Regions from separate parts of the Aquimarina sp. Aq107 genome, predicted to be linked through region 2. Evidence: riboswitches for the same ligand, from Rfam matches in the RefSeq annotation. Region 2 holds a riboswitch; the other holds the start of a gene.
What was found. A riboswitch is a leader RNA that binds a small molecule or an ion and turns the genes downstream of it on or off. The one in region 2 is predicted to bind cobalamin.

Region 1: it holds a riboswitch for cobalamin, as region 2 does, so the genes downstream of both, NMK29_RS05280 (TonB-dependent siderophore receptor) here and NMK29_RS00285 (ferredoxin) in region 2, are expected to answer to the same signal.

Annotation. Positions count from the first base shown of each region.
Region 1 is NZ_OX030782.1:1,291,086-1,308,175, forward strand. Features, by position in the region: gene NMK29_RS05215 (serine hydrolase) at 1-1,133, opposite strand, end outside; gene NMK29_RS05220 (hypothetical protein) at 1,130-1,474, opposite strand; gene rmuC (DNA recombination protein RmuC) at 1,484-2,875, opposite strand; gene NMK29_RS05230 (DUF5063 domain-containing protein) at 3,044-3,508, opposite strand; gene NMK29_RS05235 (ABC transporter ATP-binding protein) at 3,521-4,330, opposite strand; gene NMK29_RS05240 (iron ABC transporter permease) at 4,399-5,430, opposite strand; gene NMK29_RS05245 (ABC transporter substrate-binding protein) at 5,431-6,570, opposite strand; gene NMK29_RS05250 (diphthine--ammonia ligase) at 6,658-7,305, shown strand; gene cobC (alpha-ribazole phosphatase) at 7,302-7,820, opposite strand; gene NMK29_RS05260 (adenosylcobinamide-GDP ribazoletransferase) at 7,802-8,566, opposite strand; gene NMK29_RS05265 (hypothetical protein) at 8,616-8,924, opposite strand; gene cobT (nicotinate-nucleotide--dimethylbenzimidazole phosphoribosyltransferase) at 8,938-9,972, opposite strand; gene NMK29_RS05275 (bifunctional adenosylcobinamide kinase/adenosylcobinamide-phosphate guanylyltransferase) at 9,973-10,476, opposite strand; cobalamin riboswitch at 10,556-10,822, shown strand; gene NMK29_RS05280 (TonB-dependent siderophore receptor) at 10,899-12,851, shown strand; gene NMK29_RS05285 (S41 family peptidase) at 12,930-14,336, opposite strand; gene NMK29_RS05290 (RNA polymerase sigma factor) at 14,475-14,984, shown strand; gene NMK29_RS05295 (hypothetical protein) at 14,971-15,459, shown strand; gene NMK29_RS05300 (DUF4252 domain-containing protein) at 15,509-16,042, shown strand; gene NMK29_RS05305 (DUF4252 domain-containing protein) at 16,155-16,703, shown strand; gene NMK29_RS05310 (hypothetical protein) at 16,769-16,921, opposite strand; gene purB (adenylosuccinate lyase) at 17,014-17,090, opposite strand, start outside.
Region 2 is NZ_OX030782.1:57,054-74,143, forward strand. Features, by position in the region: gene NMK29_RS00250 (DUF4157 domain-containing protein) at 16-1,851, shown strand; gene NMK29_RS00255 (hypothetical protein) at 1,917-4,082, shown strand; gene NMK29_RS00260 (hypothetical protein) at 4,358-5,062, shown strand; gene NMK29_RS00265 (cobyric acid synthase) at 5,234-6,691, shown strand; gene NMK29_RS00270 (histidinol-phosphate transaminase) at 6,691-7,698, shown strand; gene cbiB (adenosylcobinamide-phosphate synthase CbiB) at 7,689-8,630, shown strand; gene NMK29_RS00280 (AAA family ATPase) at 8,623-9,153, shown strand; cobalamin riboswitch at 9,169-9,373, shown strand; gene NMK29_RS00285 (ferredoxin) at 9,456-10,256, shown strand; gene cobA (uroporphyrinogen-III C-methyltransferase) at 10,259-11,800, shown strand; gene NMK29_RS00295 (sirohydrochlorin chelatase) at 11,911-12,849, shown strand; gene cobI (precorrin-2 C(20)-methyltransferase) at 12,852-13,556, shown strand; gene cobJ (precorrin-3B C(17)-methyltransferase) at 13,553-14,929, shown strand; gene bluB (5,6-dimethylbenzimidazole synthase) at 14,931-15,569, shown strand; gene cbiE (precorrin-6y C5,15-methyltransferase (decarboxylating) subunit CbiE) at 15,573-16,769, shown strand; gene cobM (precorrin-4 C(11)-methyltransferase) at 16,773-17,090, shown strand, end outside.

The DNA.
Region 1 (17,090 bases), 1.2 Mb from region 2:
GTAACGAATTCATCGATTTTATTGGGTTCTAGCCATCTAGTTACGATAACAAGATTTTGTTTTTTATCGATGACTATAAAATTACCTCCAAAACCTGCGGCATAATAAATATGTTCCGGAAGTCCTTCCCAATGACGAGATCCTTTTTGGTTTAACCACCACATAAATCCATAATTAGAATTAGCTTTAGAAGGTTTAGTAGCTTCTGTAATCCAATTTTCTGAAATCAATTGTTTGTTATTCCACTTCCCATTATTCATAAATAATAGTCCGAAACGAGCATGATCTTTGGTGTTAATAAACAAACCGCCACCAGAATGACCGCCACCACTTACAGATTGCATTTGTATACCATCAATATTAACCCAGGAATTATCATATCCATACCATCTCCATGTAGTCGAAGCACCAATGGGGTCCATTATTTTTTCTTTAAGAATCTGTGGTATAGGCTTTCTCCAAATATTTAGGAGTGAATAGGATAATACGTTTACTCTAACGTCGTTATATTCGAAAACGGTACCTGGTTCTTGTAGTTTTCTGAGTTTCCAATCATCGATATTACCTGTTTTTGGAGGACGATCTGCCCAATCATAACCACCCCATAATTGTCCAGACCAATCTGATGATTGTGTAAGTAAATGCCTCCAGGTAATTTTTTTGTTATGGTTACCGTCATAAGTGTTATCCCAAATATAGTTGTATGCGAAATCATCTGCAGAACTAATCAGTTTGTTATCTATTGCTAAACCTGCGATGGTTGATAGGTAGCTTTTGGTAACACTAAAAGTCATGTCCACGCGATCTACATCACCCCATTTAGCAATAATATATCCGTCTTTTAGAATTAAACCGGCAGGAGCACCTCTTTTTTTGGTAGGCCCCAAAATTTTATGATAAGGTTCTCTTTCGAAACCTTTTAGTATTGCTTGTCGTAGATCTCTAGATCCAGAATATTCTTGATCCTTGGCATACTCAACAGCTTCGTTAAGCTTTGCAAAATCGATATTAAATTCGGTAGGACTCTTTTCATTCCAACTTCCTCGTTCCGGGAAATAGAGCTGTTGAGCAGTATTTGTTTCGGTAAAAAGCCCAAGAATTAATAAAAAAATGAGTGTGTGAATATTTTTCATGAAGTTAATGATTTTGTTCTGATCACTTTTTTCATTAGAAGAAATATCCCGACAGCAAATAGGACACTTCCAACAACGGATACGATGCTAATAGCTGTTGTTATATAGGAGTAAATAGTACCTTCCCATTTTTGATAAAAAGCAAATTGTATAAATAATATTCGCCCAATAATGATACATAAAAATATAATTACATTACCAATTAAAATTAGAATACCCTCAATTTGAGATTTCATTTTTGATAAATAATATATACTTATTACAATAAAGAATATTGTTGGAATTGCGTATACCAATCCCATTAACAATTGTATGATAATCTGAGGAGTATCTATGTCCATAATAAAAAATTAAATTTCGTTATCTTCAGAAGCACGTTTTATAATTGCCTCTGGTAGGGATTTTTTAGCTTTAGCTCCCATTTTTTTAAGTTTTTCTACACTGGTAATCAAATTACCACGTCCATCTACGAGTTTATTCATCGCAGAGGAATAGTCTTTTTTAGCATCATCAATCTTTTTGCCAACTCCTGTAAGATCTTTAACTAATCCTTCGAACTTGTCATACAGAGCTCCTGCCTGTCTTGCGATTTCTATAGCATTACGTTGCTGCTTTTCGTTATTCCACATAGTATCAATAGTACGTAGCGTTGCTAAAAGTGTAGATGGAGTTACAATCACTATGTTTTTTTCAAAAGCTTGATTATACAGTTTGTTGTCTTCATTAATTGCAATGGCAAAAGCGGGTTCTATAGGTACAAAAAGCAACACGAAATCAGGTGATTCGATATCGTATAAATCTTGATAATTTTTTTCTGAGAGTTGATCGATATGACGTCGTAAGGATGTGATGTGCTCTTTTAGATATGTAGTTCTTAAGTTTTCATCATCTTCATTTACATAGCGTTCATAGGCAGTTAGGGTGACTTTAGAATCAATGACCATTTTCTTACTATCAGGTAAATGAATCACTACATCTGGTAAAACACGTTGACCTTCTGTTGTTGTAAAACTTTGTTGTACAAAATATTCTCGATCTTTTTCTAGTCCAGATTTTTCCAAAACCCTTTCTAAAACCAATTCGCCCCAATTACCTTGCATTTTACTATCACCTTTTAAGGCTTTGGTAAGGTTGGTAGCCTCCTTACTCATTTGTTCATTTAAATCCTTAAGCCCAAGTATTTGCTGACGTAAAGCTGCGTGATAATCGATACTTTCTTTATGAGTTTGTTCTACTTTTTTCTCAAAAGTGTTGATTTTTTCTTGCAAAGGATTCAGAATGTTTTTAATATTTTCTCTATTCTGTTCCGTGAATTTATTGGATTTTTCGTCTAAAATTTTATTCGCTAGATTTTCGAATTCTTTTGTAAATTTTTCTTGTAGTTTTCCAACTTCTTCCTTTTGTTCTTGGTTTTTGAGTTGTAAGTTCTCAAACTCGGCATTACGTCGGGTAAGTTCGGTGTTGAGAAAATCTTTTTCTCTCCGAATCTCATCTCTTTCCTTAGCGGTGTTAGAAAGTTGTTTTTCTAAAGCTTCCTTTTGTACTTGCTGTTGTTGATGGGTAAGTTCAAGTTGTTGATCAGCGGTTTTTTTTGCTTCTTCTAACTGTAATTGTAATTGATTAGAGCGTTCGCTTAACGCACTTTGATCACTTTTGTTTTTTAGTGACGCTACGTATTTACCTATAAAAAAACCTATTATAATTGCAACGACTGCAACGACTAGCAATATGTATTCTGACATGTAATTTTTTATTTACTCGATAATCGAGATTTTGATTTTGCGAGGCTTGCCTCAAGATAAAAAAATAAGTTTACCACAAATGCTCAAGAGCTTGCCTTAAGAGTAGTTTTTTCAAAGATAAAAATTTAGCCAGTATAAGTTGAAAAGAAGTAAGGGTAAATAATCAAATTATGATTGTTCTTCTAGATCTTTTAATGTTTTTAAAATATTAACGATATGTCTCTCAGAGTGATTACGCATAATAAATTCAAAATACCACAAAGCATCTTTATCACTTGTGTTTTCGAATCTCCATCGAACCTCCATTAGATCTTTGATAATGTCGGATAAATCATCATTAGCATCTCCAAGTCCGTTATCGGGTTTCGTCATTTCAAAAGGATCTAAAATCATTTGATAAAATCCCAATTTTGGAAAATTAGATCTAATAGTATTAGAGATTTTTTCGAAATTAAATTCTGGAGCTTCCGGATATTCTTTTTCGTCTTCTGGAGTGTTTCCTACGATTGCCAGATATTCTTGATATAGAGATATCAAAGTTTGTTTTAAAACAAGTTCTTTATTTTCAATGGTTAGTTTTGGAGTAGTACCCCATTGTACAATAAGTTCTATGATATCTGTTAATCTGTTCATTGTATATTTTGTTTAATGTCTTACTTTGTAGCTTCCGGTTTCTGGATCAAACAAAATAAGGTCTTCTGGAAATAAAGCAGAAAATGCTCTACACTGAATTAACTCTTTAGGACGCCCAAATTCGAAACCTTCTGAATTCATAACTATCATTTTATCACATAACTGGATTGCAAAATCAATCTCATGTGTAGAAAATAAAATCGTCTTTTGGGTTTCAAAGGCTAAACGTTTTAATAGTTTTAATATATATGCTTTATGATAAACGTCTAAATGTGTCGTCGGTTCATCTAACATAATAAAAGGCGTGTCTTGCGCAATCGCCCGAGCAATAAGAACTTTTTGTAGTTGTCCGTCACTTAATTCGAAACATCTTTTGTCTACGAGTTCTTCTATATGAGTAACTTCTATAGCTTTTTTTATTTTCTCGATATCTTCCTCGAGTAGTTTACCTACCCAGTTAGTATAAGGTTGTCTTCCTAATGCAACCAATTCTTTTACAGTTAGGTTTTTTGAGGCAATCTGTTCTGTTAATACGATACTTAACTGTGAAGCTAATTCTGAAGTCTTATATTTTCTAATTTCTTTATCAGATAAAAATATGTCGCCACGTAATGCTGGCTGCACCTTAGATAGTGTTCTGAGTAATGTGGATTTTCCTATTCCATTTGCGCCTACTAATCCAACAAGTTCTCCTTCGTATAATTTAAGATTGATATCTGCCGCTACAACTTCTAGATTGTTTTTCTGACTATAACCAATAGAGAGATCTTCCGTTTTTAGAACGATATTTTGATTTTCGGTATCTAATGACTCTATTTCCATAGTGATGTACTCATCTAATATAGTATCGAATCTTTTTAGGATATCTCTACTATCTTGATTTTCTTAAATTAAAACAACATTTTTCGTTTTCTTACTAATAACCAGATAACCACTGGAGCTCCAATTAATGATGTAATAGCATTTATTGGTAATGTATATTCTGTACCTGGTAATTGTGATATAATATCGCAAACTAACATGATTAAACTACCTATTAGCATCACTGCAGGAATTAATGTTTTATGGTCCGAAGTATGAAATAATTGTCGTGTTAAATGCGGTACAGCTAATCCTATAAATGCTATTGGTCCAGCAAATGCTGTAATACTTCCTGCTAACAATCCAGTAGCTAAAATAATCAAGAAACGACTTTTTTTAATGTTTAGTCCAAGACTACGCGCATAATTTTCTCCTAGTAATAATGTATTTAAAGGTTTTATTGCAAAAACAGCTAACACAATTCCTAATAAAGCAATACAAGAGAAAATTAATACATCAATCCAAGATAAATTTCCTAAACTTCCAAATCCCCAAAAAATGTAACGTTGCAATTGCTCTGCCGGGGCAAAATAAGAAAGTACACTTACGATTGCACCAGTAATGCTACCGAACATTAATCCTATAATTAGAATTGCCATCGTATCTCTAACTCTGATTGATACCAACATTACCATAAATAAAACTAAAATACTACCTAGACTAGCGGCAACTACTAATCCCCAATTAGATACTAAAAATAGCGCTGTTGTTCCACCTATTAATGCGCTTCCTAAAATCAATAATGCTACACCAAGACTAGCTCCAGAACTGATGCCAAGAACAAAAGGTCCAGCTAAGGGATTTCTAAATAATGTTTGCATTAATAGTCCAGATACACCTAATCCACTACCTACAATTACAGCAGTAATAGCTTTAGGCAATCTATAATCAACAATGATATGTCTCCAAGATTCTTTTTCGACGGTAACGCCTACTAAACTTTTTAGAGTGTCAAGCCAAGGAATTAACACAGAGCCAAGGCTTATATTAGTTACAAAACATAGTACGAGTACTATGAGAATGATAATGAAAACACTTTTATATGATTTATTTGGGGTCAACTAGTTCAGTTTTTCGAAAAAATAAGGTTCGTAATCTGTTAATAGTTCGGGATGTGCTATTTGGATTATATCCTTAAGAATTAAATCCGGACGCATAGGTCCTAATTCATAATATATCAATCCACCTTTTGCGCCGGTTTTTAACGTAGAAGAATATACGGTTTTATTTTTAAATGCTTCAAAAAAAGTATAACGATTGTTTTTTTCTTTTAGTTCCAAAAGAGATTTAGAAGATCCTGAACCAATCCAAAGATCAGCATTTTGAGCTTTCTCAAGTACACTTTCAAAATTTAATGCAATGCTTCCTGTTTTTGGTGTTTCCTCCCATAAATATTTTGTATTAGCATCTTTTAAAAACTGTGCAACGTAACTATCTCCTCCAGGGACATACCATACATCTTTAAACATATTTCCGGATAAGATGGTTGGAGATGTTGGAGAATTTTTGGCTAAAGTAGCTGCTTTATTATAATCTTTTTCGATCACCTTAAAAATACTATCTGCTTCTTTTTCTTTGTTGTAAAACGCGGCTACAAACTTTATCCATTCTGCACGACCCAATGGATGTTGTTCCATCCAAGATCCGTTCATAACAACAGGAATTCCTGTTTGTTCTAATAAATCATACGTTTTGGTATCACCGGTAGCAGAGTATCCAATAATAAGTTCCGGTGCTAGCTCTAGCGTAAGTTCGGTGTTTAGATGACCATTGTTACCTAATTCAGTGATAGAACCATTATCAATTAAATTTCTCGTTTTTTCTGAGGAGATATAATCACAATGAGGAAAACCAATTAATTTATTTTCTAATTTCAGATATTCTAACATTGGTATATCTGTGGTAGAAGTAACTACTGTTTTATCTACTGGAATCTGGATGTATGAAACTTTTCCGTTTACTGCTGGTTTTTCAGTTCCTTTAGGATGTAGTATATATGTAAATGAACTTTTGGCATCTGGCCATGGAGAGGTAATCTTTATTTCTTTATAGGTCTCTTTGTTTTGAATAGTAAACCCTATTGCGTACTGGACTTTTTGTTCTACAAGTTTTTGTGTTGCTATTGATACCTTTTCTTTATTTTCCTTTTTACATGATTGAAAAGAAATAAATAATACAAATAGGATATAGAAATTCTTCATGTGATTTAGAATATTTTTCAAACTTCGATATATTTTTTGAAAACGTATAATGATTTACCGTTAATTTGTGTAGATAAATAGTATGATATGTCATTTTTGTGTTCTTGGAGTGGAGGAAAAGATAGCTGTTATGCAATGCATATTGCTGCTAAACAAGGTCATGAGCCTGTAGTTTTGTTAAATGTGCTTAATGAATATGGCGATCGATCTAGATCACATGGAATTCCAAAAGAAATATTAGAAGCGCAGGCAAGTGCTATGAAGTTACCTATCTATTTTTTTGAAAGTACATGGACTGATTATGAACGATTGTATATCGAAAACTTAAAAGTGTTAACCGGTACGTATAATTTGAAATCTGCCGTGTTTGGAGATATTGATATTCAATCTCATAGGGATTGGGAAGAGAAAGTGTCCAATGCTGCAGGTTTAAAAGCGATGTTGCCTATCTGGCAACAATCCAGAAAACAGTTAGTGTTAGATATGATTGATCATGGGATTGAAGCCTTGATTGTTTCTTGTAATAATACGTTAGGGTCAGATTTTTTAGGAAGAAATATAGATCGACAACTTATTAAAGATTTAGAAGTTTTGGGTGTGGATGCTTGTGGAGAAAATGGAGAATATCATACATTAGTAGTAAATGCTCCACTTTTTAGAGAACGACTTGATGTTCGTGTAGTAGGAAAAGAAATTTCTTCTAACTATAATTTTGCTAGACTACGGTTAGGTTAGATTTTAATTACATCTCCATAATTTATTTTTATTTTAAAAGAATCTTTGAGATCTATTTGTCTAATGTGTGCTAGTAAAGCTCTTATCGCTCCTGCATGAGCCACAATTATTATTTTTTTATCAGAAGCATGATCTAGAGATTGATAAAATTGGATCATACGCTGTTGTAACATAATATAAGATTCTCCATTAGGCACCTTAACATTTACAAAATCTTCCATCCAAGGATTTAGTTCATCTTGCGGAATATCATCCCAGTTTTTTAATTCCCAATCACCAAAATTTAATTCCTGCAATCTATTATCAAAAATAGTTTCGATATGGAATGTTTCTGCTAATACTTTACACCGTTTTAGTGGGCTGCTATAAATCTTAGATATTTCTTTACTAGGTATTTGCTTATGAATTTTAATGACCTCAGATTTAAAAGTATCTGTGATGTCTAGATCACTTTGTCCATAACATATTCCCTTTTGAATATCAGGAGTTGTATGTCTTACCAGATATATTTCCATAAAGCTAATATACTAAGGTAAAATACTACTTCACTAAGTTGCTGAACTGCACCAGCACAATCACCGGTTTGGCCACCTATCCATTTTTTAAATTTAGCGGCTAGAAACATTTTGGAAAGATACATTGGGATCAACGTAAGAAGGATCAAAGGGTTTAGAAAAAATACTAACGGAACAATTCCAAAAAAAGCACTGATCATAAGCATGGAAACACTCATACTCTTTGCTGCGGGTTTAGCTTTGCTATCTTCAGTATCACGGACATATGGATGTGTAAAAATAAGTGTGGTTGCTATAAACCTACTAAGGCTATGACCAGAGATTATAACTAGTGGAATATATATAGGAGCTATTTCTCTTAAAGCAGAAAATTTAATTGCTAGTAACAATAAAATCCCAATAGTTCCATAGGTTCCTAATCGAGAATCTTTCATGATCAAAAGAATTTTTTCTTTAGTCCAACCACCACCAAAACCATCACAAACATCTGCAAACCCATCTTCATGAAATGCTCCTGTTGCATAAATAGTACTGAACATAGACAGTAGTAAGGAGATTTCTAGTGAGAACAAGAAAGAGAACCCATAGAATATTGAAGCTCCAATTCCTCCAATTAAAATACCCACTAAAGGAAAGTACTTAGAACTCTTACGTAAATACCCTGGATCGTGATTGACCCATTTGGGACAAGGGATTCTTGTGAAAAACATAAGAGCAGTAAAGAATATATGGATCTCTTTTTTCATAAATGTAAACTCTTAGATTTTGATGAATATTGATGTTTGTAAAATAGTTTTAAATAAAATATTTCCAGAAGGATATAAAGACTGATATAAATAATATACTAGCTAATATTATCCCTACCATCCCAATTCTATTTTTTTTTAAAACAGTCATAATTCCTAGATAAAAACTTAATAAAGAAATGCTGATAATTACTATTTTAAATAACCTTCTAAATGAAACTAAATCATTAATAAAAAGGAAATTTACTTCCTTTCCAGTTATACGACTATTTTGTATTTCATACATTAACGTATGATATTTATATGTAAAGAAAAAACCAACAATAGTTATTATTATGGATAAAACTCCCTTTTTCATTTAGAAGTAGGTTTTATTCGTTTGTAGTAACTTCAGCTTCTTCAAAACTAGCCATATTATTTAGGAATGATACCGCAGATTCTAAAATAGGGTATGCAACCGCAGCACCAGTACCTTCTCCTAATCGCATTCCTAGGTTCAATAAAGGTGTTTTTTCTAGAAAGTTTAATATTTTTTGATGCCCTTGTTCCTCGGATGAATGTGCAAAAATACAATAATCCAATACGTTTTTATTAATTGCATTAGCGGCCAATAGGGCAGCAGTTACGATAAAACCATCTATAAGAATGGTCATTTTCAATTCTGCAGCTTTAAGTATTGCTCCAGTAATCATGGCAATTTCGAAACCTCCAAAAGTAGTGAGTGCTTCTATAGGAGAATTGGGATTGTGCTTTTCAAAAACAGTTTTTAAAATCCTTTTTTTTGTTTTAATAGCGTCTCCTTGAACTCCAGTTCCTGCACCGACACACTCCATAATTGGAATCTTTGTAAAATGAGACATCAATAATGCAGCTGCAGAAGAATTACCAATTCCCATCTCACCAAAACCTATTACATTACACCCGTTTTGAAATGTGTCCAAAACGATACGAGACGCTTTAGCAATAGCATTATTACATTGATTTATTGTCATTGCTGGTTCTATTTCATAGTTTTTAGTTCCATACGCTATTTTGGCATCAATTAGCCCCGGAACATTATCAAAATTGTGATTTACTCCAGCATCAATAATTTCTAGATGTATCTTATTTTGGATGCAAAATGAATTGATCGCCGCACCACCATTAAGAAAATTATACACCATTTGCTTCGTAACTATTTGCGGGTAAGGATTTACCTCACCTTTTTCTGCGATTCCGTGATCTCCAACAAAAACAAGAATTGTTGGATGTTTTAATTGTGGATTTGTTTTATGCTGTATTAATCCAATTTGCAATGCTATTTTTTCAAGCTTGCCTAAGGACCCAACAGGTTTAGTTTTGAGATTGATTTTATGTTGTATCGTATTTTCTAAAGATCTATCTAATGAAGAAATAGTAAAATCCATTTATTTTATTTTTACTGGTATTCCGGATACCATTAATACTGCGTGATCTGCATGTTTGGCAATATGCTGATTCATCCAACCTTGTAACTCTGTGAATTTCCTGCCAATTTCTGTCGAGGCGTGGACTCCCATTCCAATTTCATTGGATATTATGATAAAAGTAGCGTTAATTTTTAAGAGTTTATCAAACTCTGCTTTTGCTTGTAATAAAGAAAGTTCAATGTCATTTTTAGTATCAACAAAGAAATTAGTAAGCCATAGAGTTACGCAATCAATAACCACTGTTGTATCATCATCGACAACTTTAGATAGTTCTTTTTCTTCCTCAATGGAGACCCATCTATTGTCTCGATCAGCAATATGTCTATCAATTCGTGCTCTATGGTTTCCATCCCATATCCTAGAAGTCGCTAAATATTTGGGATTATCCGAGAGTTCTAATGCGAGATTTTGGGCATAACTACTTTTGCCTGAGCGTTCTCCTCCTGTTACGTAATACAACATTTGTGGTTTTTAAGAGTGTAAATATACTAGTATTACTAATTTATTTATTAAAGAGAACACATTTTCGAAGAAATATGATACATTCGCGCAGAATTTTGGTTTTAAGACACTTTCAAGTGTTAAGAATTAAAAGGGAATCAGGTGAATAAATTATAAATCTATAATGAATGAATCCTGAGCTGTTCCCGCAACTGTAAACTTTGCCAAATCGAGACTGATTGTTATTTCAGTAACGTAGTAGGCGCTTATTGTTATTTCTTTATAACCACTGTTTCGACATTTTCGGAATGGGAAGGTAAACAATAAGACGTAAGCCAGGAGACCTGCCTAAATTCGATATGTCAAACTTTCGGGATAGAAGTTTAGGTATGGGTAAACTGCATACTTTTTTCCGGTAATTGTAAAATTAAGTCATTTAGGAAATGAACAAAAAAGTGTTTTTTGGGGCTACGCTAATTATGTTAGGAGCTCAGATTATTTCAGCGCAAGAAGTAAACCAAGAAGAAAAGGTAAACGAATTAGATGAAGTGGTAATTTCTGATTCGAAATTTAAATTAAAGAGAGAGCAAAGTGGTAAGGTAATTACTAAGATTAGCTCAGAAGAACTTGAACGTAGTCAAGGTCAATCAGTTGCTACGGTATTAAATAGAGTAGCAGGAGTTTTTGTTAATGGAAGTAATAATGCGGCAGGAGAACCATTAGGAGTGTATGTTCGTGGTGGAAGAAATCGTCAAGTTGTTATTAGAATTGATGGTGTTACAGTAAGTGATCCTACTTCATCTGCAGGAGATTTTGATTTAAGATTATTATCAACTAGTCAAATAGAATCTATAGAGATTTTAAAAGGAGCTTCTAGTACATTGTATGGATCTGGAGCAGCAGCAGCAGTAATTAATATTACTACAAAATCAGAAAGTAAAGATGCTATCGCAGCGCAATTTTCTTCTAGTATTGGTACAAACCAATCACAAGATGATCAAGATTATGATATAAATGAATTCGTAAACTTTGCATCTATTAATGGTACAATTGGTAAAGTAAGTTATTTAGGTAGTCTTTCTCATCAATCTACTGATGGTTTATCGGCTGCAGAGGATCCTCTCGAATCTACTAGCGGAAATACTTTTGATAGCGATGCTTATAACAAATTTAATGTATATGCAAAAGTTGGATATCAATGGAGTAAGAATTTTAAGTTTCACTTTTTTGGGAACTTAGATCAGTATAAAACAGATTTTGATGGTGGAGCAGGATTCGATGCTAATAATCAGTTTAATAGTAGGCAATTAAGAGGTGGGAGCTTTTGGGAAGCTAAATATCCAAATGGAAGTTTCACTTTTGTAGATAGTTATGCATTAGTAGAAAGAGAGTTTAATTCTAGTTTTCCTTCTAAATATGAAGGTAAGATCTATACTTTTGATGCTTACAATAAGTATAACTTTAATAATACATTTTATACTGTAATAGGTGCCAATGGTTCCTATAGTGATTTTAATCTATTTAGTATTCCATTTGGAAGTGATGATTTTGAGCAGACAATTAATGATAATGAAGCTGATTTTGATATCATTGATCCATATGTAAATTTGGTGTATGCCTCTAAATTTGGTCTTAATATTAATGCTGGAGCACGTTTAAATATTCATAGTGCATATGGCAATCATATGGTGTATAGCATTAATCCTTCTTATACATATACTTTTGGAGGAAATTATATAAAAGGACTGGCATCTTATAGTACGGCTTATATTACTCCATCGTTATTTCAGTTGTATGATACGGCATTTTTTAGCGGGAATCCTGATTTAGAACCAGAGGAAAGTACTACTATTGAGGCTGGAATTGAATTTTCTCATCAGAAAAAGGCAACGATAAGTGTTGTGTATTTTGATAGAACATCTGAAAATTTTATCACTTTTGATCCTACCACTTTTGTAAATTTGAATTCTACAGAAGATATTGAAGTAAATGGAGTAGAGGTTGAGGCAAATGCACAATTCTTAGAAGATAAATTATCTATTAATGCTAATTTTACATATACTAATATTGATAAATTAGAGAATAATATTAGAATTCCAGAAAATAGTATACAGGCTTCTATAGGTTACCAGTTAGATTCTAAAACTTTCACATCTGTAAGTTATCAAATGAATAGTAAAAGGAATGATACCTTTTTTAATCCTGTCACTTTTGCTTCAGATCCTGTGGAGTTAGATAGTTATGGAATATTAGATTTTTATATTAGTCATCAATTGATGGACAACTTAAGTATTTATGCAGCTATGAATAACGTTACTAATGAAGAGTATCAAGAGATATTTGGTTTTAGTACGAGAGGTAGAAATGCTCGCATTGGATTTAATTTGAAATTTTAAGCCTAATAGATAAATAAAAAAAAGTTCCCAGATACTTATATCTGGGAACTTTTTTTAGTATTAGTTTTGTTTGATTTTTTATTTGTCAAACGTTTTATACATTCTTTCGTAGTCGAGTTGATGCATATTACTGCCTCCTAATTCGTTAAACTCAATGTTTTTGTTTTGTATGCTACTTCGATTTCCTAAGATGTCATTGATAGCAGCATTAAGAAGTGGTTCGTCAGGATCTCCAAGTACTCCCAGATTACTATAATCTTCTGGATTACTTATTTCAGGAGTAAATCCATTAAAATAATCCGTAAAGCCCACTGAGTTAATAGTTTTTAAAATCAACGGTTGCATCGCATAAGTATGACCAAGATTTAAGTTTGTTCCGGATCTAAAATAATTATCAGAATCATAAATGGTTGTGGATGCCTGGAACTTACCTCTAGTTACATCTCCTATTTGAATTACTGTAATATACGGGTCTAACCCGTTTATTATTAATTCACTGGCAGAAGCAGATCTATTTGTGGTTAGGATGTATACTCTACTAAGGTTAAGACTATTGATTCCATCTCCATTTCTTATCTGATTGTCAAAACGATTAGTGTCCCCAAACTGCGGTTGTCTGTCAGAATTCCACTCTTCTGTAGTAAAAACTTCGCCATTAAATTGTCCTGTAATCATACTAGCTAAATCCTTAGTGGTTTCTGTATCACCTCCACCATTATATCTCAGGTCTAATATAAAATCGGTAACTCCATCAGATTTAAATTGACCAAAAGCATTATTTAATTCTACTTCAAAATTAGATCTAAATCCATTATACATTAGATATCCAACTGGGTTTCCTCCCACATTTAATGTTTTAGATAAAAAAACTGGGTTTTCTGTATATTGTGTTTTTGTTAGAGAAACAGATTCTCCTGTTGGTGTAATGTTAGTTCCATCAAAAGTTGCTAAACCAATAGTGTATGACTCAGGCGATAGTAAGGTGGTCGTGTTTGAATCTGTTATTTGAGTTCCATCGATAGTATTAAAGATGTCTCCTCTTTTTATTCCTTTAGCTTCAGCATCTGTTCCTGGTAATACATAACGAACATACCCAAAAACTTGGGTAGGCTCATTTGGATATCGAACTAATCCGAATTCCATTCCATTGTTTAATGTAATGCCATCTAACAATTGTTCTAATGCAATATAATCACTAACAATCCAACTAAATTCATCTTGATCTGCAACTAAGTGATCAAAAAATGATTCTGGAGAATTAAAAGAGTTTAAGAAATCGGTGTATTCTCCATTAGAAGAAAAGCGATCATCTGCTAAATCTGGGACATCTTCCTTATATAGATACCATACATTCATTCCTCTTCTTATAAAATCTTTAATGTCGAGATCAGAAGAAGGTTGTATTACATCATCATTATCATCAAAACAACCGGTAACTATACTTCCTAAGAAAAGAAGCGCAGTAAAATATTTTAGCAATTTCATAAACTTTTTTTGTTTTATATAACCCTAAAAATAGGGACTTTATTATAATTTTAAAAAAATGTGTAACAAATTATATGTATAGTCGTCTCCCTTATATAAAGCTAACAAGTTAGTTTTGTAACAACCAACCAACACAATATGAAGGAAAGAGCATTTATAACGCTTACCAATGGTTTTAAAGACAAGCTGTACAGGTTGGCTAAAAGATTGTTGGTAAGTAATGAAGAAGCAGAGGATGCTACGCAAGAAATACTACTAAAGCTATGGAGGAATAAAACAAAAATGGCTGAGTATAAAAATGTAGAAGCATTTGCGATGACAATGACTAAGAACTATTGCTATGATAAGTTGAAAGCAAAAGAAAGTGGGAACTTAAAAATTGTACATAGTAATTATAAAGATGAACGTCCCTCATTACAACGACAAGTAGAGGCTAAGGATAGTCTAGAGTGGGTAGGTAAAATTATGGATGGATTACCAGAACAACAACGTATGATAATCCAGCTAAGGGATATAGAACAATACAATAATGCAGAAATTGCCGAAATGTTAGAGATGAATGAAACAGCGGTTAGAGTAGCATTATCAAGAGGAAGAAAAACAATAAGAGAAGAATTATTAAAAAAACACAATTATGGAGTTGGCTAAACTAGAAAAACTACTGGATAAGTATTTTGAAGGAGAAACGACACTTTCTGAAGAAAAAGAATTAAAGGTTTATTTTACCGGAGAAAGCGTGCCGTCACATTTGGAAAAATATAAAGATTTGTTTCAGTTTTTTTCTGAAGAAAGTCAAGTAACTGCTAGTTCTGAAATTAGTTTAAATACTAATACAAGTAGAGTGCCCTGGTATACCTGGATAGGTGTAGCTGCATCAATAGCCTTGATTGTGGGGCTGTTTATAAAAGATATTCCTGCAGGAGTTGATCCAGAAGGTGTATATGGTACCTATGATGATCCTGAATTAGCATTACAGAAAACCAAAGAAGCCCTTGATTTGGTAGCTAGTTTAATGAATGAGGGCAAAAAGGATTTGGTCTACCTGAACGAGTTTGATACGGCTAAAAAAGAATTAGTGTATTTAAACGAGTTCGAAACAGCCAAAAATAAATTAATAAAATAAATACGAATATTATTCCTAGAACAAGGGGATATCTTAAAATGAATCAATTATGAAAAAGTTTGTAATCATACTATTAGTAGCATTTGTACCATATATTTCTATTGCACAAAGCAATTTTGATAAATACGAAGACATGAACGATGTGTCATCTATTGTGGTAACTAGTAAAATGTTTAAATTATTAAGCAAGATGGATCTAGAAAGTAATGATCCTGAAATTAAGGATTATGTGAATCTAGTAGAAAATATTGAAAACATTAAAATCTTTGTTACCGAAAAAAATGAAATAGGTCAGAAGATGAAAGCAGATGTGCAAAAGTATCTTAAGAGTACTTCATTAGATGAACTAATGCGTTTTAAAAGCGATGGAAAAAACGTAAAGTTTTACTCTAAGCCTGGTAAAAATGATAATTACGTTACTGAATTATTTATGTTTTTAGAAGGAATGGAAAATGATGGAGGTCCTAATACAGTAGTAATGACTATTACTGGAGATATTGATCTAAGACAAGTTTCTAAAATTGCAGATCACTTAAATGTTCCTGGAGGAGAGGAACTTAAGAAAGTGAATAAGAGAAATTAAGCTTATATTTTAGTTTAAGTTACACCCAAGCTTCTTTAGGTAGAAATACCTAAGGAAGCTTATCATCAATCAAATCAACCTGTTCGGCTTGTACGAATAAAAACCAATTAAAATGAAAAATATAATAAAACTAACGTTAGTAGTCTTCGGGATGCTATTAATAAGTTGTAATAGTGAAACATCACTCCAAAGGTATTTTGTGGATCATCAAGGTGATGCAGATTTTGTTGCAGTAGACCTAGCAACAAGTCTACTAGATGCTAGAACTAAAAAAGTAAATCTTTCTGATGACGAGAGAGAAGCGCTAGAAAGTATCAAAAAAGTTAATTTCTTAGCATTACCTCTTAAAGAAGGAACAGAAACAAGGTACGAAGAAGAAAAAGCAAAGATTAATACAATACTAGATGCTAATAAGTACGAAACCTTAATGAGGTTTGGTTCTAATGGAACCAAAGCAGTGTTAAAGTATCAAGGAGAGGAAGATAATATTGATGAAATGATTGTATTTGCTTCTAATGGAGATCGAGGTTTAGCTTTAGTGAGAGTGTTAGGTGATGATATGAAACCAGGAAACGTTGCGAAACTGATGAATGCAATTGATAAAGGAGATGTAGATATTGGAGCTATAAAAGATATTTTAGGAGATGTAAAAATCGACTAATAACTACTATCAATGATCAAACAAAAAAAGCTTCGACTTATATGGTCGAAGCTTTTTTTGTTCTTTTAAATTGGAATGATTATCCACCACCACCATGAAGAACCTCCACCATTTTCTCCACCTTCATCATGATCTATTTCCTCATCTTCTTGACTACCACCACCTTTGATTGTTATCAAATTTTTAATTTCGTGTTTTTTAAACTTTTCCAACTTCATACTTTTTAAATTTTAATTTAATATTCCGTTTCTAAAATAGGAAAAATAATTTAAGGGAATTTATGTGAAAGTCAAAAAATAATTCTAATCAACTATATTCCTGTATAATTAGATGGAGTGATGGCTTTTAGTTCTGTTTTAATCGTATCAGAAACCTCAAGCGTCTCTA
Region 2 (17,090 bases):
TTAACACAAAAAACTATGAAAACACAAACAGATAAAACTCAAGAACCGCAGCACTCGATTACCCCGAGAGTTGTTAGTGAATCTAGCAACGGAGGTACGGCACAATTAAAAGATAACCGTACCTCTTCTTTGAGTCAAAGAAAATTACGATCTGGAATGGATAGTATGGATAATAGTAACAATCCGATCCAACGAAAAAATAAGACCGGTTTACCCGATAACCTAAAATCTGGTATAGAAAACTTATCAGGATATAGTATGGATGATGTAAAAGTACACTATAACTCCAGCAAACCAGCCCAATTACAGGCACACGCTTATGCCCAAGGAACAGATATCCATCTCGCACCGGGGCAAGAAAAACATCTACCTCATGAGGCTTGGCATGTAGTACAACAGAAACAAGGTCGGGTACAACCAACCCGGCAGTTAAAAAGCAAAGTAAATATTAATGATGATGCTGGGTTAGAAAAAGAGGCAGATATCATGGGGAATAAAGCCCTAAGAACAGTTTCCTTTGGTCTACAAGGGCAAACTGTCGATGAGTATAACACACATTCAAATGTTGCGCAATTGAAGAAAAAAAGTGAAAATGCAAAAGTTGGAATTGAGATAGAAACCACCTTGCCAGTTAGGAAAAATAATGAAGTAACTGAAGCTAATTATGTTTGGAGTAAAATTATTAAGATTATTTCAGAAAGAAATTATCCTGTTGAAGAGAGAGAAGTTATCCGAAGAGTCATAAAACCTAAATACGAAGATGAACTTTGGAACTTAATCTCTACTTACCGTATAAATAAATCTTTGGATACGAATCAAGAAAAAAGACTTTCAAAATTTGCAACTAAAGCTTCAAAAAAACTTAGCGAAAAATTCGATCCTGGTTATAAAAAAGTTGTTCATAAAGGTAATGGGTGGGAGGCAATGGTTGATCATGTTCACAAGGTAAGAAATGCTGCTGGTGGCGGAGAGCTAATGACTGATTCTGCCGTGGAGATTGTTACAAAACCAGTTTCTAAAAGGAAAGATGCAAAGAATATAATTACTAATATACAAAGTTGGTTGGGAACCGTTATTACAGCAATTGGAAGAGAAAACTCGTACGTAGAAGATGATTATCGATATGAAATTCCAGAAAGCCTTCGAAATACATTATTACCAAATGGTCAATTACTCGGAAATATCCAGGTTAATGTAGGTATGAATTTAGAAGACGTACAAAGTGTTTTTAAAGATTACGCAGATGAGTGGGATGATACTGTATTAAAAGGACGTAAGGACAAATATATACAAGAAGATAATTTGTGGAATACATTCGTCAGTAAGTATAATGTTTTTTCAGTGAACGGAATGGCAGAAGAAGATAAACCATATTTACGAAGTATTGTTTTTCAATATATGTATTTAGCACTTCGCCAGGAAAACTCTATGAAAGGATCTAAACACCCTAAGAATAACTATCCAATTCTTCCTAAAACTACAATTAATACACAAGTAGCTGTAAGTTCATGGGATAATAAGAATTTGTGGGCTGGAAATAATATTTTTAGGCGCCATATAGCTGATTCTTTGGAGCTAGCGCTACGAGAACATAAATTGTTTAAAAGAATGAATACTTTTAGAAAACAGGTGTATGACGGAATATTAAATAATGCAGAACCAGGAGAAATACCAGATACGTATTATTTAGAAGAACATTCAGGATTACAAACAAAGAAAGATCAATATGCAGGTGTCTTTGAAATTAGGCATGGCCAAGATATTGAACATGTTCAGTCAGAATGGTTAAATATTTGGAATGAATATATAGATGAGCCTGTCCCTTATAACTGTTGTTTTAAAATATTTTAAAGATGGTCTTGACTTGTATCCATACTTATCATAATGAACAATTTAATAAATAAGCTTTAAAAACCGTGAAAGCATCAATAGAGCATACCAAAGAATTAAAAGCCGCGACTATTCAAAATATACAACAAGAACCTAGTTCTAGTGGTGAGTCTACTATTGTTGACAACCGACCTGCTATTGCTGTACAACGCAAACTAAAATCCGTAATAAGTAGTTCTCAAAAAATAACAACACCTATTCAGCGAAAACCAACAGGTTCCTCACGCTTTCAAAAAATAACTTTGCAAATGGGTCGACAATATGGCGTGGATACTTCCTCTTTAAAAGCTACTCATAATTCTCCTTTTCCAGGAACACTAAATGCTGAGGCAACTATACAGGGCAAGAACATTCATTTTGCTCAAGGAAAGGATACTACAGAGAATATGAAACACGAAGTAGCACACGCAATTGATAATACATTGCACGGTACGCCAAAGGGAGATACAATAGTAAATGGTCATAAGATAGATACTACTAGAGAGAAAACTGTAGACCGTATGATCAGTACCAATGTTAGTATACAACGAAAAGATAGTAAGAATGTACTACCAAATAGTTTTGTTATTCAACGTAGAGTGGTGAATAATGATACCGAAAAAAATAAAGAAGCCGCAGAAAACCCAGATACTTATGTAAATGAAAATGCCGAAAATAATTGGTTTAAAGTTCTAGAGCAATTTCAGAACGGAACCCTAAAACATTATAAGGGATCCGCATTATATGAAATTAGCGGGTCACCGGAAGGATTAAAAAGCTATAGTAGAAATTCATTTTTATACTACTATGGGATGAACGTACTATTGATGTATCGAAAAATGATTACCGAACAATTGTTACAAGATGCCATAGAACCAGTTAAAGATTGGGAAAAAGGACAACGACAAAAGAACTTTTATAATATTCACGGACAGGACAACAGACTTAATAGAAAATGGGAGGTCGATGAGCCTATCAAACCTTTAAAAGGAAATGTGCCTGGAAGTATGAATCCTACCTCAGATATTGATGTGAACCTGAGTGGTGATGGTACTGAGTTTGCTGTGTACTGGCTTAATCGTGAGTTTAAAGAAAAATATGGAAACGGTAGAGAATCAGGCGTAGTTTATGATATTAATTTTTATGCTCAGGACTTTGTCCCTAAAAAGGTTTTTGGATTAAAAGGGAGAGGAGAACTAGATAAAACTGGTAACGAAAAATATTATCAGAATGATAACTGGAGAACATATCAAATCGAAGATGAAGCAGTAAAAAATGAAGATGAAGAAGAACAAGAAATAGCCTCTTTACTCATGATGCGGGTAAACATGAATCAAGCTGATTGGACAGATTATACAAATCAATTGAATCCACTTAACCAAAACAATCGATTAATATCACAACGTGTTTTACAGGAAGTTGAAAGAAAGTATACAGAGCGAAACCAGCTTTTGAATGCAAATGGTAATGCCCCTACAAATTTGTCCCCGGATTTAGCAAAAATAGCTCCAGAGAATCGAATATATGAGAAGATTTTGCTTAAAAAAGTCATTGAAGCTAGAATGGAATATCAAATAGTAAAATGGAAGCTTAAGAACAATCCAAATGATCAAGACCTAAAAAATAGAACCGATCGAGCGTATAAAAATCTTAAAAAAGCAAAATCAGAAGCCTTAGCTTATGCAAATGAAGCATATTATACCCAGGGAGCGGTGATTGGAGTCGTGGTAAATAAGCAAATGCTTGATAATATGTATAAAGATGATAGATCTACAAAGTATTTGAAATTAAAGCTTACTCCTGCCGAATATTATCATGGATTTACGGAGCAAATAGGTTTTGCATTTCATAGCTTAAATGCTGTAGAAAATATGGATGATTTAATACCAATGGGAAAATATGTGCATAGAGCGTATAACTTGTTCAAGCATTATTGTTTGGTTACAGATAAAAATTATACAAGATATTTCTCCGAAAAAGAACGAAGAGCTGCCAGTAATTGGGAAGGAGCCAAACAGGGTAAGCATTATAATTTTGTTACACGAAGTTACGAAGATTCAAACCTAAAAAAGGATACGGAATTATGGGCTGCACTAAAAAAATATTTTGGAACCAGTATATGGTATTTAGGTGTTGATAGAATAAAAGAAGAAATCAAAAAGAAGTTATTACATCTTAAAATAGAATTTGATAAAGCACGTAGAGAGCCTTAAGAATAGAAAGGTTACTCTGCTCTCCGAAGTTTGCAACTTCGGAATTGAGTAAGTAAAAAGTGTAAGAAAAGGATATGTACAATACTATAAATTAAAACCTGACAGGTCTGACTAACTAATAAAGTTGCTTTGGTAAAACGGAAATTTCTTAAATCCGTATTCATATAAATTTTCCAGTATATATCCATGTCGTAAAATTACCTTTATTTACCGTTTTTGTGATAGTTATCAGGGTTTTATGATACTACTTTTGGAGTAACAAAAATTAGTACATTATGGAAGATAAAAAATCAATGTATTCGCTTAGAAAAACAATAGGAATTCTCGGGTTAGCACTACCCATACTATTGTTAGTTTCACATCAGCAATTACTTTCTAGTATGAGTCACTATTATTATACCGCAGGAGGCGTGTTTTTTATTTTAATTCTATCTGCTTTTGGCTTGATCTTGATCAATTATGGTGGATACCCAAAACAAGAAGGAGAGCGGTTTAGCGATCGTTTTATCACCACAGTAGCAGGAATATGTATTTTGATTACAGTACTGGTTCCTACCAAATCCGAAAATCCTTTAGGTACTTTATTTTTCACGGATACTCCCTATTTGTTTGGTCATCAATCTAACAGTTTACTAGGTACAATTCATTTGCTCAGTGCAGCTTTCTTCTTCTTTTTGTTGGGATATATGAGTTTTTACAAATTTGTATTAAATCACGATGCATCAGCCTCTAGGAATAGATTGTTTAAGAGGAGTGGTATCATCGTTTGGGCTGCCGTAGGGACACTTATTATCATTTTTGCGATAGAGAAACTACTAAATATAAATATGGATGAAGTATTTCCTGCCTATACCTTTTGGTTAGAGTGGGTAGCGGTTTATGCATTTGCAGTCGCTTGGTTGGTAAAAGGAAAAATCCATCTGGATGTCGAAAAAATAATGAAGACTTTTAGTCAAGAAAAAAGTTTGGAGAAACATTAAGATTTTGTAAGAGCTTTTCAGAAATATGAGTTTTCATGACATCAAGTGTTTATTACTCTCCCGTCGAAGAGAGTAATAAAATGTATCAAAATGTAGTTCTAATAACTTTATCATTAACCCTATATAAACTCTATTTAATTCAATATTTTTGTGCTGAGAAAAATATTGAATATGCAAAAATTACAGCCTATAATGTTAGTTGGTACTGGCTCTGATGTCGGTAAAAGCTGGATAACAACAGGTATTTGCAGATGGCTGAAGCAGAAAGGGTACAATCCTGCTCCTTTTAAAGCTCAAAACATGTCATTAAATAGTTTTTCTACACCTAATAATCTAGAGATTGGAAGGGCACAGGCGGTACAAGCAGAGGCTTGTGGTATTCCGCCAACGGTAGAAATGAACCCCGTTTTGTTAAAACCTTCATCTGTAAATAAATCACAAATTGTTTTACACGGAAAACCAATTGGTGATCAAACAGCTAAAGAATATTTTTTAGGAGATAATAAAAAACAGTTGTTTGAAGAAGCTAAAAAATCATTTAGACAATTGGCTTCAAAACACAATCCTATCGTAATGGAAGGTGCTGGAAGTATTAGCGAACTTAATTTAAAACATAGAGATATTGTAAACATGCGAATGGCAGCTGCTGCAAATGCGTGTGTTTATTTAGTAGCAGATATTGATAAAGGTGGGGTATTTGGAAGTATATATGGAACTATTGAATTACTAGAGGATTGGGAGCGTAAATTGGTGAAGGGAATCATCATTAATAAGTTTAGAGGAGATCCAACTTTATTCATTGATGGGAAAAAGAAATTAGAAGAACTTACGGGTATTCCAGTTTTAGGTATTTTACCTTATGCCAAAGATATTATTATTGAAGAAGAAGACTCTGTAGCATTGAATCGCAGAAATACAACTGCCTCCGACGACAGACTAAATATTGCTGTTGTCAAACTTCATTATATGTCTAATTATACAGATTTTCAGGTGTTAGAGCAAGAACCATTAATCAATCTATATTTTACAAGAGACATAGAAGAACTAAATAAAGCAGCAGTAATTATTATTCCAGGTACTAAAAATACTATTGAAGATTTAATTGCCTTAAAAAAGGACGGTTTAGATATGGTTATTAAAAAGCAATACAAACGCATTCCAATTTTAGGGATTTGTGGTGGTTACCAAATGCTAGGCAAGGTGGTCAAAGATCCTTTTTCAGTAGAGAGCATGATTAATTCAGAAGAAGGTTTAGGGTTATTTGATATTGAAACAACACTTTCGAAAACGAAACAAACAGTACAACGTAACTTTTGGTTTAAAGATTTGTCTACACCTTGTGTAGGGTATGAAATTCATATGGGAGAAACTATAGTGCCTAAAACGAGAGGTTTAAATCTTGTTGATGGTACTGAAGAAGGTTATTTCGATGGGAATAAAAGCTGGGGGACGTATTTTCATGGAATATTTGATAATCAAGAAGTAGTTACAGAATTATTACGTTTAAAGTATCCGGATGCCACTGCAAAAGACTATAAAGCATTTAAAGCAGTACAATTTGATAAATTGGCTGATTGGATAGATGAAAATTTGGAAATGTCAACCATCTTAAAAAATAGCATGCAATAATGTTAGACGGACATGGGGATGACCTTCATTTAATTGAAGAAAAAATCAGGTATAATTTTAGTTCAAATGTGTATTATAAAGGATGTCCTAAAACATTACTTACTCATATTTCAAAGAATGTCTCTCTAATTCAAAATTATCCTTCACCTACTGCAAGTGAGTTAAATGAATTGGCAGCGCATAAATTTCAACTCGATAGAGAACAGTTCTTATTTACTAATGGTGCGACGGAAGCTTTTTATCTTATTGTCCAATTATTTGCTACTAAAAAAGCGGCTATAGTAGCTCCCACTTTTTCAGAATATGAAGATGCTTGTAAAATTTTTCAGTTAGATTACTTGTTGATTTCTATTACTGAAATAAAAGATACTAATGCCGATTTAGTGTTTATTTGTAATCCAAATAATCCAAATGGAGCTATTTTTTCTAAAAATGATTTAGAACTTATTTTTCAAGAAAAGCCAGCAACTACCTTTGTCATTGATGAAGCGTATATCGAGTTTACTAATAGTATTGAATCTATCATTTCATTGACAAAAAAATACGATAACTTAATAGTGGTTCGTTCATTAACCAAAACATTTACAATTCCGGGATTGCGTTTGGGATATATCGTTTCAAACAACTTAATCATTAAAGAACTCTTAACTTTAAAAATGCCTTGGAGCGTCAATTCATTAGCGATAAAAGCAGGTGAATATATTTTCAAAAATTATGAAGTATTTCAATTTGACGTGGCTGAATTAATAGAAGAAACAGCTATTTTTAAAGAACAACTTGAGCAATTGAAAGGTGTAAAAGTCTATAAAAGTAATACTTCTTACTTCTTAGTTGAATTATTACAGAAATCTGCTAAAGAGTTAAAAGAGTACTTAATTGTAAAACATCAAATCCTTATTAGAGATGCAACAAACTTTAATGGATTAAAAGGAGAGTATATTAGACTTTCTACTCAAAGTAAAGAAGCTAATAATGCATTAATTCAAGCTATAAAGGAATGGATGTGAACCAAATTTATATAGTTGTTTTTGCTTTTGGTTTGGACTTGCTTCTGGGAGATCCTAGAAAATTACCACATCTTATTGTTGGTTATGGAAAGAGTATTGCTTTTGGTGAAAATTGGTTGAATAGAGGTTCGTGTAAATTCGTAAAAGGTGTATTGTTAACAAGTGTATTAGTCGGGATTTCTTTTACTATTCCTTTTCTAATTATTAGATCATTAAATGTCTATGATTTTGAAATTTCAGCACTTGTATTTTCAATATTGATGTTGTTTTATTGTTTGGCGAATAAAACATTGATAAAAGAAGGGTATGCGGTATTTAATACCTTGAAAAATGAAGGATTAGAAGCAGGTCGTAAACGTCTGTCTTGGATTGTAGGACGAGAAACTAATAATTTAAATGAACAGCAAATTAGAGTTGCTACTTTCGAAACCATGTCAGAAAATTTAAGTGATGGTGTTATTGCGCCTTTATTCTATTTTTTGATTTTAGGAGTTCCAGGAGCAATGGGATATAAGATGATCAACACTTTAGATTCTATGATTGGATATAAAAGCGATCGTTATATACAGTTTGGTAAATTTGCCGCAAAATTAGATGATGTTGCTAATTATATTCCTGCTCGAATTACTGCACTACTAATATTGGTTGTGAGATTTAAGTTAAGCGGATTTTCTTTCCTGTTTAGAGAAGGAAAAAAGCATAGTAGTCCTAATGCTGGCTATCCAGAAGCTGCTCTAGCATATGTATTAAACTGTCAATTCGGAGGGCCAAATTATTATCACGGAAAATTGGTTAAGAAACCTTTTATAGGCACTAATAGTCGTGAAATTAAGAACGAAGAAATTAAAACAGTAAGCCAAATTAATTATAAGGTAAGTATTGTTTTTTGTCTTTTAGTTATTGGAGTCTTATTATTAGTTCAATATGTGTAAACTACAAAAAAAATACATCGTTACTGGGGCTCCAGGTACTGGGAAAACGACATTGATAAATATTCTAAAGAAAACCATACCTTGTATGGATGAGGTCGCTAGAAAAGTAATTATTGATGAGCAAAAAAACAATAACAATGGTATGCCTTGGGGAGATATTGATCGATTTACGGATCTTGTATTTAAACATACAAATCAAGAACTATTGAATACTGATACGCTAATTTGCGATAGATCTTTGTTAGATTTAGAAGCTTATTTAATGTTAGAAAACAAAGCTATCCCAAAGTACTTAAGCGACTTTCCTTATAAAGAAACATATCATAAAATTGTTTTTTTTACACCAACCTGGTTTGAGATCTATTGCAAAGATGGACAACGATTACAGGAATTTGAATATTGTTTGAGATTAGAAAAATCCCTTTTAGAACAGTATAAAAACAAAGGATTCGAAATTATAACATTGCCTAAATATTCCCCTCTGGAAAGAACAAAATTGATTTTAGAAACTATTTGCATATAAATCAAAAATTAACGATACATTTGTGAGGCTTTTGGTTTCTTATTCTTGTACTTTAAAAAGAATATAGAATTAAAAGGGAATTTGGTGAGAATCCAAAACTGTTCCCGCAGCTGTAAACTCTGCAAAAAGCTTTTAACATATTGGCCACTGTTTTTTTAAAAATGGGAAGGCGTTAAAAGTAGAGTGAGTCAGAATACCTGCCTAAAGCAAAACATAATATTAACTTTCGGGAATAAAAGTTTAAGTGTTAGGTAGCCAGTCTTTTTTGGCTTCTTACCCTACTTTCCCCCATAATAAAAAAAATGGGTAAAAATATAGCAAATACAAAAGATACTTTTTTCTTTTGTGATGGAGGTTCTTGTCAAAAAGCAGGATCTGAGCAAGTTGTAAGAGCAGCAAGAGCTTATTTACGTAATAATGAAGTTTGGGATACTACCCATACTATTAAAACAAGGTGTAATGGAAGATGTGAAGATGCACCCACTTGTATTGTACATCCTGGAGAATTTTGGTATAAAGAATTAACAGTAGAAAAAATAATTCCAATTGTAAGAAGACATCTCAATAACGAAAACCCTATCAAAGAAGAGTTATTGTACCAAAAAGGATGGGAACAACAATTTTCTAATAATGAAAGAACTCCTGTAAAACCAAAACCTTTTGAATTAAAAGATGACATAGAGTTAGGAGAATGTTATATCACCAAAGGATTTAGTTCTGACCAATATTTATACCCGTTATTTTTATATCTGTTAGAAAACCCAAAAGGAGCGATGCTTTATGTGGCTGATAGAAGTCCCATTTCGTTTGAAGAAATAGATACGATAGCATATACAAAAGCGTACACGCTAGAATTACATACCAAAACCGAAAGTATTGGATTAACGATTGCAGCTGTTCCTAAAGAAAATATGGAATTGCAAAAATCAAAAATTTCTAGTACAGAATATTTTCATCAGAAAGGAACACAACAAACAGGTATTCGTTTCAAAAATAAATTTGGAGAAGTTTTAGGGAAAATTGAATTTGATTCTGTCGAGAGCAAAGCTTGGGAGTATTGTAAAAAAATTCAATTACAGAATACAAGCTTAGTTTTAGGGTAGTTATGAGTACTCATATCTCTATACTAGGCTTAGGTTGGTTGGGGTTGCCGCTTGCGTTGCAACTTCAAAAAAGAGGGTATTCAGTTAATGGAAGCACCGCTGAACTGGATGCGTTAAAATCACTATGTAAGTATTCGTTCCCCACAAGCAGAATAAAAATTGAATCTGATACGATTATAGGAGATTGGGAATCTTTTATAAATGAAACATCGACGCTTATTATCAATTTTCCTCCAAAACGTATTGATAACATAGAAGTCGTTCATCCGCTTCAGATCGAACAGATTATAAAACATACACCTAGATCAACTAAGGTTATTTTTGTAAGCTCTACTTCAGTATATCAAAATAGTAATAACCTGATAAATGAAACAGAAGATTGTGCGCCAGAAAAAGCATCTGGGAGAGCCTTACTCAAGGCAGAACAATTATTGCAACAATATTTTCGTGCTAACATAACTATAGTAAGATTAGCAGGACTAATTGGACCACAACGTAATCCAGGAAGATTGCTAGCAGATAAGAAACAATTAAAAAACCCTAATGTACCTGTAAATCTTATTCATCAAAAAGATGCTATAGATCTAATTGAAGCAATTTTAGAACAAAATTGTTTTGGCGAAATTATTAATGGTTGTTCGGATATGCACCCAAAACGGAAAGAATTTTATGAAAATGCAGCTATCCAGTTAAGCCTGCCAACACCGGTTTTTCATACAATAACAAAAGAAAACTTTAAAATAGTCGATAATTCAAAATCAAAGGCACTGCTTAATTTTAAGTATCAATTTTCAAACCCAGAATGGATTTTTACAAAAAAACACTTACCAGAAATTAATATTATTGGTGCAGGGCCAGGGAATAAAAATTTATTAACGTTAAAAGCTTTAGAAGCTATTGAAAAAGCTGATGTTATTTTACATGATAATTTAATTTCTGATGAGATATTAGATATCAATACACTGGCTAAACATATGTATGTTGGTCGAAAATTTGGTGATTCGGAAAACCAAGAAACCCGACAAAACAAGATCAATACGTTGATGAAAAATCATTGCGAACTGGGAGATAAAGTGGTTAGGTTGAAATCAGGAGACCCATATGTTTATGGTAGAGCAGCAGAAGAAGCTCGTTTTTTGAAAAAACACAAACTACCTTTTACAGTTGTACCGGGAATTTCTGCAGCCTTAGCAGCGGCTAATATTTGTAATATACCAATAACAGAGCGCAATCAATCTAATTCCATGTTAATATGTACTGCGCATACAGCTGATTATTCGTTTGAGCAATTAAATGGAATTGCACATATGCTAAAAGCAGGGAATACGATTTCTATTTACATGGGATTAAAAAACTTGCATAGAATTGTTCCTAAATTATTAGAAGTATGTAAAGATGATAGGATTCCTGTAAACGCTATTTCAAGTGTTTCGAGAAAACAGCAAGCCATCGTTACTGGAAACTTAGGAAATATAGAAGAAAAAATAATGAATGCTACGATACAAATGCCGGTAGTTTTTATTATTGGCGCAACACCAATTTAATCTAAAAACTAATAGTAAATGAAACATCCAAGTTTAATTTCTAAAACACATAGCAGCACGTGTTGTTGGATGTTACATATGACAGATAAAAAAATAATAAAAACGAATAGATGAAAGAAGGAATTTTATTGTGTGGACATGGTACACGAAGAGAAGCTGGTGTAAAATCATTCAAACGATTGGTGGGTATCTTAAAAGAACGTTATCAAGATGCTTATGAAGTAGATTATGGTTTTTTAGAATTTAATCACCCCACTTATGAAGCAGCTGTGGAGCGTATGTATGCAAATGGTATCCGTAAAATTTATGCTTTACCTGTTATTTTATTTGCAGGTTCTCACGCCAAAAATGACATTCCTTATGAATTAAATACACTACAGACGTATCACGATGATTTAACCATTTCTATGGGGAAACATATTGGAGTAAGTTCTTTTTTACTGGATTTGTCATTAAAACGTATTGAAGAAACAGAAAACAACTTACCTAAAGTAGATAGAAAAGATACCTGTTTGGTAGTAGTTGGTAGAGGAACTACAGACCCTGATGCCAATAGCGATGTTGCTAAATTAACTAGTATGCTTTGGGACGGAATGGGATTTGGTTTTGCTACCACAGCGTATAGCGGAACAGCCTATCCTAAGATTGATGAAGGTTTGCAGTTAGTGGAGAGGTTAGGTTTTAAACGTACCATCGTCATTCCTTTCTTCTTTTTTACAGGTGTTTTATTAGAACGAATTTATAAAAGTGTTTCTGAAATGAATGCTAATTCTGATTTAGAATATGTGTATACAGATCCATTTGGTACGGATGAATTGATTTTACAAGCCTTTGATGAGCGTTTACATGAAGCTAAAAATGGAATTGCCAATATGAATTGTCAACTGTGTAAGTACAGAAAACAAGTGATTGGTTTTGAAGAATTTCAAGGGAAAGAACAAATGGGACACCACTTAAATGTGAAAGGAATTTTATTTGAAGAAGATGAAAAACCTAATGAAAAACAAAACAGTTTGGGGAATAAGGTTAAAAAGATGTTAGGTATATGACGATGGGTCGAATATACGGAGTGTCTTTAGGACCTGGTGATGCCGATTTAATTACCCTAAAAGGTTTAAAAGCATTACAACAAGCTGATAAAATCTATTATCCAGGATCCTTATTTAAAGATGGTAGAAAATCGAGTTATTCGTTATCTATTTTAAATCAATATGATTTAGATGTAGAGAAACTACAAGGTTTCTATCTAAAAATGGATTTAGAAAGAACCCAGGCAAAAACAATTTATGAGACTACATTTCAACAAATAGTAAAGGATTATAATAAAGGCTTATCTATTGCTATTGTTAGCGAAGGAGATATTAGCACATTTAGCTCTTTTTCTTATGTATTAGAAAAAATAAAATCGCGTAAATTACCTATAGATTTAATTCCTGGTATTACCTCCTATTTACATTTAGCTTCAGAAAGCAAAATACCTTTATGCTTACAGAATGAAAAAGTAACGATTATACCTCGTATACAGAGTAAAGATCAATTAAAAGAAGTAATTCATCATTTTGACACGGTAGTACTAATGAAAATAAAATCTGTTATGGAGAGTATTACTTCTGTTATTGATACCAAAAAACATAGCATTATCTATGCCGAACGCCTAGGAACCGACAAACAGTTTATTACCAATAATTGGGCAATAGCAAATAAAAGAGAGATCCCTTATTTTTCTCTGCTCATTATTAAAAAACAAGCCTTATGAAAATAACAGTTGCAGGCTTAGGACCTGGAGATATTAATTATATGCTACCCGTAGTTAAAAATGCTTTGCAAAAAGCAGATGTAGTTATTGGTTACGATTATTATTTTCAGTTTGGAGCATCTCTTTTTAGAGAAGATGCAGAACTCATTTCAATGCCATTGGGTAAGGAAGAAGCAAGAGCGCATAAAGCCATTGAAAAAGCGAATGAAGACAAATATGTAGTCGTTATTGGTTCTGGTGATGCTAGTATTTATGCAATGGCTGCCATTGTTTATGAAGTGGTGTCAAAAGAAAAGCATACGGATATTGAACTAGAAACCTTACCGGGCGTTTCTGCTTTCTTAGCTGCAGGGAGTAAATTAGGCGCACCTTTGGGTCATGATTTTTGTTGTATTTCTTTATCAGATTTAATGACGCCTTGGAACAAAATAGAGCAAAGAATTAAAGCTGCGGCTACTGGGGATTTTGTGACAAGTTTATATAATCCAAGGAGTAAAAAAAGACATTGGCAACTAGGTAGATTACAAAAAATATTTTTAGAAGAGCGCTCTCCTAATACACCTGTTGCGATTATAAGACATGTTACACGACCAGAAGAAGAACTTAAAATTACCACTTTAGGAGCGTTTAATCCAGAAGATGTAGATATGTTTTGCCTGGTAATGATTGGAAACTCGCAAACGTATCGTTTTAAAGACTATTTGATTACACCGCGAGGATATCTCAACAGAAAACCGCATACTGGGAAAGAAATCCAACAAGAGAGTTTTAGAATTGTTACGGAGTATATTACCAATTTACCCTTTTCTATTTCGGATAAATGGGCAATAACCAGAGTGATTCATACCACAGGAATTTTGGAAGATTTTAATCAATATTCGGCAACATCAGAAGCTATTGAAAATTGGCACAACCATCTTAAGAGCGGAGGAGAGATTGTTACCGATGTTACCATGGTAAAAGCTGGAATCACGAAAGCTTTTACTGCGGCATACGGGAATCAAATACATTGTTTGTTAAATGATGAGGATTCGCAGTTATTAGCAAATTCAGCAAATATTACACGTTCCCAAGCGGGAATTAGAAAAGCTATTGAAAAGCACCCAACTGCTTTATATGTTGTTGGAAATGCACCTACCGCATTATTCGAAATTGTAGAACAACTAAGAGAAAACACAACTTTTAAACCTGTAGGAGTTATTGGTGTACCTGTTGGTTTTGTAAATGTGTTAGAAGCAAAAGAACAGTTATCTCAAATTACAACTACTGATTGGGTAATTGTAAAAGGAAACAGAGGTGGTAGCAATGTTGCGGCTGCTATTGTAAATGCCGCTTTTACACTACCCGAAGCTTCAAACTATTTTAAACCGTAAGATGAGCAAATTTACTTCAGAACATATAGAGACTCTAGAAAAGATAATTCTTGCACGTAGAGATGTGAGAGGAAACCGTTTTATAGATACGCCTGTTTCTCAAAAAGATTTAGATAAGATTTTATTTGCAGGAGTAAATGCACCTTCGGTTGGGTTTTCGCAACCTTGGGAGTTTGTTATTATTAAAGATGTAGTCACTAGAACTAAAATAAAAGAAAGTTTTTTTGAAGAAAATGAAAAGGCAAAAGTATTGTTTAAAGAAAAAAAAGCGGAGGCCTATACTCAATTAAAGTTGGAAGGTATTATAGAATCGGATTTGAATATTGCTGTTTTCTATAAACCAAGCACTGATCCTACTTTAGGACAAACGACTATGAAGGAAGCAGGAGTGTATTCTGTGGTTTGTGCCATTCAAAATATGTGGTTAATGGCTAGAGCTTTAGACATTGGTTTAGGTTGGGTAAGTATTTTGGACCCAAATAAAATTAAAGCCATTTTAAACGCTCCTGAAGATAGACAGTTAATAGGTTATTTATGTTTAGGACACGTAGATAAGTTCTATGAGAGTCCAGAATTGGAACGTTTACAATGGGAAAAACGCAAGAACATAAGCGATGTTGTAATTAAAGAATCTTATTAATAAATGATAAAAACCGCAAAACATATTGATTATTATTTGATTGGTATTAGTAATCATCCTACTCCTGTTTGGAATAGCGAAGTGCTACAATTAATTAAAGAATCGTCTGTTTTTTCTGGTGGAAAACGTCATTATGAATTGGTACAATCATATTTACCTAAAAATCATAGGTGGATTGAGATTTCGGGAAAAATGGATGCTTTAATAGAACAATACAAAACGGTTGACGTTTCTATTGTTGTTTTTGCTTCGGGAGATCCTTTTTTCTATGGTTTCGGAAATACATTACAACGTTTATTACCTAACGGACAGCTCAAAGCTTTTCCCTATTTCAATAGTATTCAGTTACTCTGTCATAAAACGCAAACAAATTACAATGTATTAAAATCAATATCGGTTCACGGTAGAGACTGGTCAGCTTTAGATGAAGCATTAATCAATAGAAATGAATTGATTGGTGTTTTAACAGATGACAAAAAAACACCAGCAGTAATAGCGAAACGTATGTTACAATATGGTTTTGACAATTATTCAATTACTATTGGTGAATCTTTAGATGGTGATGATGAACGTATTGAACAACTTGATATATCCACTTGTTCAATCAAAACACATCATAGATTAAATTGTGTGTTATTAAAACGGATAAGATCTAAGGAAAAACTGTTTGGTATTCCTGATGCTGCTTTTATTCCTTTAGAGAATCGAGCGAATATGATTACCAAAATGCCCATCCGTTTAAGTACCATTAATGCATTAGCATTACAAGATCAACGTGTTTTTTGGGATATAGGTTCTTGCACAGGCTCTGTAGCTATTGAAGCAAAGCAACATTTTCCGCATATAAATGTAATAGCTTTCGAAAAACGAACTGAATGCAGGACTATTATCCAACAGAACACCGAACGTTTAGGAACGCCAGGTATTGAAATTGTAATTGATGATTTCTTTAATATTAATTTAAAAAACTATCCTACGCCTGATGTTGTTTTTATTGGTGGACACGGAGGTCGTTTAAAAGAATTAATCCAAACAGTTTATCAATTAAATCCGGGAGTTCGATTTGTAACTAATGCGGTAAGAGAAAGTAGTAGCATCGTATTCATTTCAGTACTTACGAAGTTAAAATATACGATTAGCACGAATACCATACAGTTAAACGAACACAATACAATTAGCATTCACACAGCAGAAAAATAATACATGAAAAAAATAGCCATCATAGCAGTAACTGAAAAAGGCCTTGAAAAAGCCCTTGTTATTCAGAAAGAATTTCCAAAATCGGTGGTCATAACTACGTTATCATCAACTAATGGAAACGTGTCTACTATTAACTCTATTTCGAACTATTTAAATGAAAATTTTACAAAATTAGATGGTATTTGTTTTGTTACTGCATTAGGTATTTGTGTACGACTAATTGCACCATATATTCAAGATAAAAATAGTGATCCAGCTGTGGTCTCGGTAGATGATTTAGGATTAAATGTACAATCAGTATTGAGTGGTCATAAAGGTGGT